Regions from separate parts of the Sphingomonas sp. FG14 genome, predicted to be linked through region 3. Evidence: predicted binding sites of a transcription regulator. Region 3 holds the regulator's gene; each other region holds the start of a gene.

Region 1 (3,277 bases), on a different contig from region 3:
TGTGCAGGAAGCGCAGGCGAAGATCGGCAACCTCGATCTTCCGCCCGGCATGTATACAGCCTGGGGCGGCACATTCGAAAGCCTGCAATCGGCCCGGCTGCGCTTGCTGATCGTCGTGCCAATCTGCTTCGTTGCCATCTACGCACTGCTCTACATGGCACTCGGCGGGCTCGTGCCGGCAGCGATCGTCTTTAGCGCGGTGCCGATGGCGCTCGCCGGCGGCGTGTTCGCGCTGCTCCTGCGCGGCATCCCGTTTTCGATCACCGCGGCGGTCGGGTTTATCGCGCTGTCGGGCGTGGCGGTGCTCAACGGCCTTGTCATGATGAGCGCGATCCGCAAGCGACGCGAAGAAGGGGCGGGCGAGGAAGACGCCATCGTCAGTGGCGCGATGCAGCGCGTGCGCCCCGTGTTGATGACGGCGTTAGTCGCCAGTCTCGGATTTGTGCCGATGGCATTGGCAACCGGTACGGGTGCCGAAGTCCAGCGGCCGCTCGCGACCGTGGTCATCGGCGGACTGATCACCTCGACCGTGCTCACATTGCTCGTTTTGCCGGCGATCACGGCTCTTGCTGCTCGGTGGCAAGTCCGCCGTGATCAACGATCCAAGATCGACGCCGCTGTCCAGAGTTAACGGCGGGCCACGAAGGCTACACTACCGAGGAGTGGACGGTCAGCTAAGTTGACCGTCCGCTGGTTGGCGGGATAAGTCGGGCTTCGAAGAGCAGCATTGGATCGCGGCAGGGGCGTCCTCAAGAGACGAGTCTCATTTGGAAATTGCGGAGGTGTCTCTTTTCGAAGTTGCGCTTACAAATTCTTAGAGCGATAATAAGAATTATGTTAAATATCAATATCTTATAAGAATATCAGTCCCGATACAACGCGGAGACCTTTCATGGAAGTCCGATTGAGCGCGACACCTAAAGGCAACGGATTTCAGGCAACGGTCGCATTGCCCGATGGGGTATCGATCAGCTCGGCCGAATCCTATCCCACCGAAGCCGAAGCGATCACCGCGGCGGCCGTGAAGTTGTTGGAGATGCCCGATCGCCTGATGCGCGCGACCGCAGTAGAAGCCGATCTTGCGATCAGCGGCAGCTCATCGCCGGCGTAGCGCCGCCAAGGTGTCCGGCATGATCGTGTAGACTGCCTCGCGCTGGGCGCCGCGATTTTGATGATCCACCCGATAGCCCTGATAGTGGCGTCGCAGGAGGCCGCCCCGACATAGATCCGACACTGCGCGGCTGACATTGCAGCGGCCCGATTGGCGAACCCGCTCACGGACCCTTTCTTCAATGACACGGTCAGCCTGTGTCGGATCGGCCGGTAGTTCGTCAGCCTGCTCAAGTGCCGACCGCACGGTTTCGATCGTCGAACGGCGCCAGGGTGTACGCTGCGCGATCGGAGCCAGCGCATCGCACAGCCAGTCGCGGACAGGCACGGCGTCGCCGTTCACCATCACGCTCGGTCCAGCCCTGCCCTTTTCGTCAGCGACTTCCTCCAGGAGCTGGAGGAGCATGTAGGAGAATTTTGGCCGCGGCGAAGCTGCGGCGATCGCCGCCAAAAGCCCCGGCGTGTCCATCCCTCGCGCGGGTTCGACGGATGCTTCGAATAGGTCTGCCTGATGGAACATAGCATGAATCTACTATGCACTTTGGTGGATGTGAATCCCACAAAGGACCGAAGGCGCTTTTTTTCTGGCGGATTCCACAGGCTTCGGAAGCGGTGCATTTGAGCTGCTTGACTCATCGCCGGGAACAGGAACAAATAAGGAACGAATCAACGAGTCCCGAGTCTCCTGAATGCCATGCGTCAATCAACCGTCCTTGAAGATTTGCGAGCGCGCATCGCGCGTATCGAGGGCGTAGGCGTTCAGCGCGAAGCGATCCCGTTCGGCATCGACGAACTGGATCAGCGATTGCCGGGCGGAGGCATTGCTGCAGGTGCTCTCCATGAAATGATGGGCAGTCCCGATCTCGCGGACGAGGCGAGTGCGACGGTCTTTCTGGCGGGAATCCTGGCGCGAATGGAAGGTCCCGTCTTCTGGTGCCTGCGCTGGCGCGACCTGTTTGCCCCTGCCCTTCATCTCGCCGGTCTTCATCCAGATCGGGTCATCTATGTCGAGGCCGGCAGCGACACCAATGTCCTGCTCGCGATGGAGGAGTGCCTGCATCACCCTGGCATCGCCGGTGTGGTTGGCGAAGTCGGGAAATATTCGACTACTGCATCGAAGCGCCTGCAATTGGCGGCGGAAAGCTCGGGTGTAGCGGCCTTCGTGTTTCGTCGCGCGGCGAAGGCCGAACAGGTCGCCGAAGGGACGGCAGCGATGACACGCTGGCGGATCACCGCTTCACCAAGCGAAGATCTCGGTCTGCCGAGCCTGGGTCGCCCTCGCTGGCATGTGGATTTGGAACGTGTGCGCGGTGGTAATCCGCACGCCTGGATCGTGGAGGCGTGCGATGCGACGGGTCGTATCGCTCTTCCTGCCGCACTGGTCGACCGACCGGCTGCGGCGGAAGATCGCAAAATTGTCGCCTGAGTGCCGTGACGGCCTGGTCCTTGATCTTCCGCTGGTGACCGCGGTGCCCGATCACGGCAGGAAAGTCATTGCTGCCGTCGATGCCGAGGCTAAGGCGCTCGGTGTCCGCGTCGGCATGACCGTGACGAAGGCCCGAGCGTTTGCCCCTGAATTGCAGGTCGTCGATGCCGACCCGGAGGGCGACCTGCAGGGACTTCGCGATCTCGCGCTATGGGCGGGCCGCCGATACTCACCCTTCGTATCACCGGATGCGCCCGACGGAATCTGGCTCGACATCACCGGCTGCGCGGGTCTCTTTGGCACCGAGAAGGCGCTGCTCAAGGATCTCCATCGCCGTGTTGCCGCGTCGGGGCTGGCTCTGCAGATCGCTGTGGCCGACACTGCAGGCTGCGCCCATGCCGTTGCGCGGCATGTACCCGCCGGCCGGCCGGTCACGATCGAGCCGGGCGGACACCGCACTGCCATTTCCATCCTGCCGATATCGGCGTTGCGATTGCCAGGACGCGAGGTCGAAGGTTTGCGCAAGCTCGGATTTGAGCGGATCGAACAGCTCATCGGTGCGCCGCGCGGCCCTCTCGCCAAACGGTTCGGCCGCGAATTGCATCGGCGGCTGGATCAGGCGCTCGGCTTCGTGCCCGAGCCGATCGAGCCGATCTACCCTGAACATCTGCCGCGGGCCCGTCGAGGTTTCATGGAGCCGATCGCGACACCTGAAGCCTTCGCCCAGGTGATCGGCGATCT
Region 2 (3,277 bases), on a different contig from region 3:
CTGGTCGCTCAGGTGATTGGGCAGGTCGGTGAACCAGGGCAGCGCATCGACCACCGACATGCGCGTGATGCTGCTGATATCGGCCATGGCGACCTTCACCGCCAGCGCCTCGGGTTTCAGCCGCGCGCCCTCACACACCTCGCACGCCGCCGCTGACTGGTATTTGCCCAGCTCCTCGCGCATCCAGGCGCTCTCGGTCTGAAGCATGCGGCGATTGAGATTGCCGATCACGCCCTCGAACGCCTTCTTCACCTCATAGGATTTGCGCCCGTCCTGGAAACGCAGTGTGACGGGTTTTCCGCCGGTGCCGTGCAGGATGATCAGCCGCACTTCGCCCGGCAGGTCCTGCCAAGGCGTGTCCAGCGCGAAACCGAACTCTCGCGCCAGGCTGTCGAGCACCTGCATATAATAAGGCGAAGGTGGGTTGGATTTCGCCCAGGGCACGATCGCGCCCTTTTTCAGGCTCAGCGCGTGATTGGGGACGACGAGATCCTCGTCGAAGAGCAATTTCTCGCCCAGCCCGTCGCACGCCGGGCAGGCGCCTTGCGGCGCGTTGAAACTGAACAGGCGCGGCTCGATCTCGGCGATGGTGAAGCCGGAAACCGGGCAGGCGAATTTCTCGGAAAAGACGATGCGGTTCTCGGGCACGCCCGCGCCCTTCATCGCGCCGCCATCGGCGCCCGTCGTCTCGCGCCCCGGCACCGGGCCGTCGGCCATGTCGGCATAGGCGAGGCCCTCGGCCAGCTTCAGCGCGGTTTCGAAACTGTCGGCCAGCCGTGTCTCGATCCCCTCGCGTACCGCGATGCGATCGACCACCACCTCGATGTCGTGCTTGTATTTCTTGTCGAGTGCGGGCGCGCTTTCGATGTCGTGGAACTCGCCGTCGATGCGCACGCGGGTGAAGCCCGCTTTCTGCCATTCGGCCAGTTCCTTGCGATACTCGCCCTTGCGGCCGCGCACGACGGGGGCGAGCAGGTAGAAGCGCGTGCCCTCCGGCAACTGCATCACCCGGTCGACCATCTGGCTGACCGTCTGCGCCGCGATCGGCAGCCCCGTCGCCGGGCTGTAGGGAATGCCGACGCGCGCCCAGAGCAGGCGCATATAATCGTAGATCTCGGTGACGGTCGCGACGGTCGAGCGGGGATTGCGGCTGGTGGTCTTCTGCTCGATCGAGATCGCCGGGCTCAGCCCCTCGATATGATCGACATCGGGCTTCTGCATCAGTTCCAAGAATTGCCGCGCATAGGCCGACAGCGATTCGACGTAGCGGCGCTGACCCTCGGCATAGATGGTGTCGAAGGCGAGGCTCGACTTGCCCGATCCCGACAGGCCGGTGATCACCGTCAGCGTGTCGCGCGGGATCTCGACGTCCACGCCCTTGAGATTGTGCTCGCGCGCGCCGCGCACCGAAATATGAGTCAGCATGGGGTGAATTGTTCCAGATTTGTTCCGGTCGCGCAAGCCGGCGCGAGACGCGGTAGATGGGGCGTGGATCGACTGGCGACAAGACGGAGATCGACGCTTCCGCCGATCTGGATGATTGCCCGAATGGAAAATTATCGGCCGTTTAGCGCTCGATAATTGCCAATCCTGAAAACCCGGCTAGGCTGCGGTCATGAAACGCGCCACGCTCCTCCTCCTCGCCCTGTGTTCCACCACCGCCGCGCTCGCCGCGCCGCCGGCCTATGACGTCGTGATCCGCGGCGGCACCATCTATGACGGGTCGGGCGGAGAGGGCTATCGCGGCGATGTCGCGGTGAAGGGCGACAGGATCGTCGCGGTCGCGCCGCGTGTCGAGGGCAAGGGCAAGGCGGAGGTCGACGCGCGCGGCCTGGCGGTCTCGCCGGGCTTCATCAACATGCTGAGCTGGGCCAATGTCTCGCTGATCGTCGATGGCAAGTCGCAGAGCGATATCCGCCAGGGCGTGACGCTGGAAGTGATGGGCGAGGGCACCTCGATGGGCCCGGTGAGCCCGGAAATGAAGGCCGATGCCGAACGCCGCCAGGGCGATGTGAAATTCCCGGTGAGCTGGACCACCCTGGGCGGCTATTTCGACTTCCTCGAGAAAAAGGGCGTCTCGACCAATTTCGGCAGCTTCGTCGGCGCGGAGACGGTGCGCGTCCACGAACTGGGCGAGAAGGATGTCGATCCTACCCCCGAACAGCTCGACCGGATGCGCGCGCTCGTCCGCCAGGCGATGGACGAGGGCGCGATGGGGGTCGGTAGCTCGCTGATCTACGCGCCCGGCACTTATGCCGAGACGCCCGAGCTGATCGCGATCACCGCCGAGGCCGGCAAATGCGGCGGCATGTATATCAGCCATATGCGGTCCGAAGGGGACCGGCTGCTCGAATCGATCGACGAGCTGATCGAGATCTCGCGAAAGTCGAACACGCCCGCAGAGGTCTATCACCTCAAGATGGCGGGTCGCACCAACTGGGCGAAATACGATCAGGCGATCGCGAAGATCGAAGCCGCGCGCGCCGAGGGACTGCGCATCACGACGGACATGTACACCTATCCGGCGGGGGCCACCGGGCTCGACGCGGCGATGCCAACCTGGGCGCAGGATGGCGGGCTGGAGGCGTGGATCGGGCGGATGAAGGATCCGGCGACGCGCGCGCGCATGGCCGAGGAGATGAAGAAGCCCGCAACGACCTGGGAGAATTATTTCTACGGCGTCGGCCCGGCGAACATGAAGTTCACCGGCTTCAAGAACCCGGAGTTGCGCAAATATATCGGCAAGTCGCTGGCGGAAGTGGCGGCAGAGCGTGGCAAGCCGCCCGAGGAAGTGGCGATGGACCTGGTGATCGAGGACGGCAGCCGCGTCGACACCACCTATTTCATGATGACGGAGGACAATGTCCGAAAGCAGGTCGCGCTGCCCTTCATGAGCTTCGGATCGGACGCCTCGTCGCAGGCGCCCGAGGGTGTGTTCCTGAAATCGAGCACGCACCCGCGCGCCTATGGCAATTTCGCGCGGCTGCTCGGCAAATATGTCCGCGACGAGAAGGTGATCACGCTGCCCGACGCGATCCGGCGGATGAGCGCTTTCCCGGCGTCGAACCTGGGCATCAAGGATCGCGGCTCGCTGAAGCCCGGCATGTTCGCCGATATCGCGATCTTCGATCCGGCGACGATCACCGATCACGCGACCTTCGAGAAACCACAGGTTTATGCCACCGGCATGCGCCATGTCTTCGTCAACGGCGTGCAGGTGCTGAGGGACGGCGAGCATACCGGCGCCACCCCCGGCCGCGCGGTGCGCGGGCCGGGC
Region 3 (3,277 bases):
GCTGACCGCTGTTTCGGTGGCGCTGCTGACGATCTACGACATGGTCAAGGCGGTCGACAAGGCAATGGAGATCAGCGCCGTGCGGCTGGTTTCGAAGACCGGCGGCAAATCGGGCGATTATCGGGCGTGAGCGCGAATACTCCCGTTCCGTTTGGACTGAGCCTGTCGAAGTCCCGTTCTTCGTCGGCGCCGACGGAAAGGGAAAGACAGGACTGCGACAGGCTCAGTCCGAACGGCGTAGGCAAAGGCAAATGAGCGCCCTCCTTCCGGTCGCCGACGCGCAGGCGCGGCTGCTTGCACTAGCCGCACCGCTTCCGGCCGAAACATTGACGCTGGACGAAGCGACCGGCCGCTATCTGGCCACGGATTGCCTGGCCATGCGCGGCCAGCCTGCCGCCGACCTCTCGGCAATGGACGGCTATGCCATCGCCTTTGCCGATATGCCTGGCCCTTGGCGTGTGACCGGGGAAAGCGCGCCCGGCACCCTACCCGACCACGCGATCAGGCGGGGTGAGGCGATGCGCATCTTTACCGGCGCCGCGCTTCCCGAGGGCTCCGACACGATCCTGATCCAGGAAGAAGCGACCCGAGACGAAGACACCCTGGTGCTGACGGGCGAAGGCCCGCGCCGGCACGGCCAACATGTACGCGTCACCGACGGCGATTTCGCGGAAGGGCAGCGCCTTGTCACACGCGGCGCATTATTGACGGCCGCGCGGATCGGGCTGGCCGCGATGGGCGGGCATGGCCGGTTGAGTGTCGGCCGGCGGCCGCGCGTGGCGCTGATCTCGACAGGCGACGAACTCGTCCCTCCCGGAGATCCGGTCTCGGGCGTTCAATTGCCGGCGTCGAACGCGATCATGCTGCGTGGGATGCTGGAACCGAACGGCGCGATCGTCGATGATCGCGGCATCGTGCGCGACGATTTCGACGCACTCGCCGCCGCCTTCGAGGCCGCGCGCGGGGCCGACATCATCGTGACCTCCGGCGGCGCATCGGTGGGCGACCATGATCTGGTCCGTCCCGTGCTCGACGCGATCGGCGGCACGCTCGATTTCTGGAAGATCGCGATGAAGCCGGGCAAACCGCTGCTCGCCGGCAAGCTGGGCGATGCGGTCGTGCTGGGGCTGCCCGGCAATCCCGTCTCCACCTTCGTCACAGGCACCCTGTTCCTGCTCCCGCTGGTGCGGGCATTGCAGGGTGCCGCAGATCCGTTGCCGACTGCGCACCGCGTGCGCCTGGGCGTGCCGCTTCCGGCGTGCGGCGGCCGCGCCGAATATCTGCGCGGACTGTGGACGAATGGTGAGGTGATCCAGGCACCCGAACAAGACAGCGCCGCGATGGTTTCGCTCGCCTCCGCGAACGCGCTGATCGTCCGCGCAGCGGGTGCACCGGCGGCCGAAGTGGGTGAAATGGCGGAAATCGTAGCGATCGCTTGACGACCGCCCGGATGTTTCCTACACGTTCTTCGTTCGTTCCATCGGAGAACATGCGATGCTCACGCGCAAGCAACATGAACTGATCTGCTTCATCAGCGACCGGCTGGAAGAGACCGGCGTGTCTCCTTCGTTCGAGGAGATGAAGGAGGCGCTCGACCTCAAGTCCAAATCGGGGGTGCATCGCCTGATCAGCGCGCTGGAGGAACGCGGCTTCATCCGCCGCCTGCCCAATCGCGCGCGCGCGCTGGAAGTGCTGAAACAGCCCGAGCGCGCCACCGCGAAACCGGCGAAGAAGCAGGCGGCGCCCGCCACGTCGCGCCAGTTGCCGATCGCCGCCAACGACGTGCTGGAGATCCCCCTGCACGGCCGCATCGCCGCAGGCACGCCGATCGAGGCGCTGGAGGGGCAAAGCACGCTTTCCGTCCCCGCCGCGCTGCTCGGCTCCGGCGACCACTACGCGCTGGAGGTTTCAGGCGATTCCATGGTGGAGGCCGGCATTCTCGACGGCGATTATGCATTGATCCGCCGCACCGACGTCGCACGCGATGGCGAGATCGTGGTCGCCCTGGTTGACGAAAGCGAAGCGACGCTCAAATATTTCCGCCGCGAAGGTGCGATGATCCGGCTCGATCCGGCGAACCGTGCTTATGATCCGCAGCGCTATCGGCCCGATCAGATTCGCGTGCAGGGCAAGCTGGCAGGATTGCTGCGGCGCTATTGAGCGCCCCCTCTCCCGTTTACTTCGAGCGCAGGTTCGAGCTTGCCGAGAACCGAAGTCGAGAAGCGTTGGCCGCAATGCTTCTCGACGGTCGCGTCTCGACTTCGCTCGACGCTGCTCGAAGCAAACGGGGGCGCATGAGGTCAGGATGGACTTGGGCGGAATGACGGCAACGCCGCCTTCGGCCGCGGCGGATTCACCCAGGGATGATCGTCGCCCGCACGTTTCACCGTCGCGATCCGGGCGCTCGACAGATCGATCGTCAGCCCGCCCGTTTTCGCCAACAATGCGCGATCGGCCTTGATCCAGCGCGGCGCGCACCAATCGGGCAGCCAGCGTTCGCTGACCACGATATCGGCATCGCGACAGGCGGCACGCAATTGCGCGGGATCGACGAAATAGGTGCTGCGCGTGGCGAGGAGCCGCCATCGTTTCGTTCCAAGGATCAGCTCGATCGTGCAGGCGTCGCGACTGCATCGCGCGCCGCGCGCCGCATCAAGATCGGCCAATTCCCCTTCGAAGCCCGCACTTTCGGCGAGCATATCACGAACATAGTCACCCGCGCGCGGGCGCAGCAGCGCATAGCCGCGATCCGTCCGCACCGCGAGATGGCGTCCGTCGCCCGTCACCAATATGTCTGGTGCGTGGGTGGACAGCGCCCAGATCGCTCCGATCAAGACAGGCATCAGGCCCAGCCAGCGCGCGCCCGTTCGCCAGAGCGCGATCCAGATGCCGCCGGCGACGATCGCCCCGAACGCAGCGTCTGGCACGACCGGTAGTGCCGCGACCGCACCGGGCATGGCGGCAACGCTGTGCGCGATCCACAAGAGCAGCGACAACGCTTGCCCCGTCACCCACCATAACGGCGCGCCGAGCCCGAGGAGATCAAGCAGCAGCGCAGCCGCCTCGACCGGCATCACGATGAAGGTGGTGAGCGGGATCGCGACGATATTGGCGAGCGCCCCATACAGCCCAGCCTTGTGGAAATGATGGATCGCGATCGGGGTAAGCGCGAGTTCGACGAGGATACCAGTGAGCAGCAGGCCGAGCAGGATCCGCCCAGTGCCGCGCAGCCACCCCTCGTCGCGGCGCGCGAGCAAGGCCTTGATCCGCGGATGCT

The links. The regulator LexA, encoded in region 3, represses DNA repair genes until DNA is damaged. The targets are predictions, from matches to a motif close to GTTCCNCNCTTGTTCT.
Region 1: the regulator LexA is predicted to act here: its motif matches at 1,758-1,773, upstream of ACODTA_RS28555 (ImuA family protein).
Region 2: the regulator LexA is predicted to act here: its motif matches at 1,436-1,451, upstream of uvrA (excinuclease ABC subunit UvrA).

What each region holds. Positions count from the first base shown of each region.
Region 1 covers NZ_JBMDKK010000027.1:34,894-38,170, forward strand. The annotation lists gene ACODTA_RS28540 (efflux RND transporter permease subunit) at 1-631, shown strand, start outside; gene ACODTA_RS28545 (hypothetical protein) at 893-1,111, shown strand; gene ACODTA_RS28550 (hypothetical protein) at 1,097-1,630, opposite strand; gene ACODTA_RS28555 (ImuA family protein) at 1,805-2,536, shown strand; gene ACODTA_RS28560 (DUF6504 family protein) at 2,457-3,277, shown strand, end outside.
Region 2 covers NZ_JBMDKK010000004.1:93,298-96,574, reverse strand. The annotation lists gene uvrA (excinuclease ABC subunit UvrA) at 1-1,425, opposite strand, end outside; gene ACODTA_RS15590 (N-acyl-D-amino-acid deacylase family protein) at 1,616-3,277, shown strand, end outside.
Region 3 covers NZ_JBMDKK010000002.1:671,773-675,049, reverse strand. The annotation lists gene moaC (cyclic pyranopterin monophosphate synthase MoaC) at 1-130, shown strand, start outside; gene ACODTA_RS11340 (molybdopterin molybdotransferase MoeA) at 252-1,439, shown strand; gene lexA (transcriptional repressor LexA) at 1,495-2,160, shown strand; gene ACODTA_RS11330 (ComEC/Rec2 family competence protein) at 2,301-3,277, opposite strand, start outside.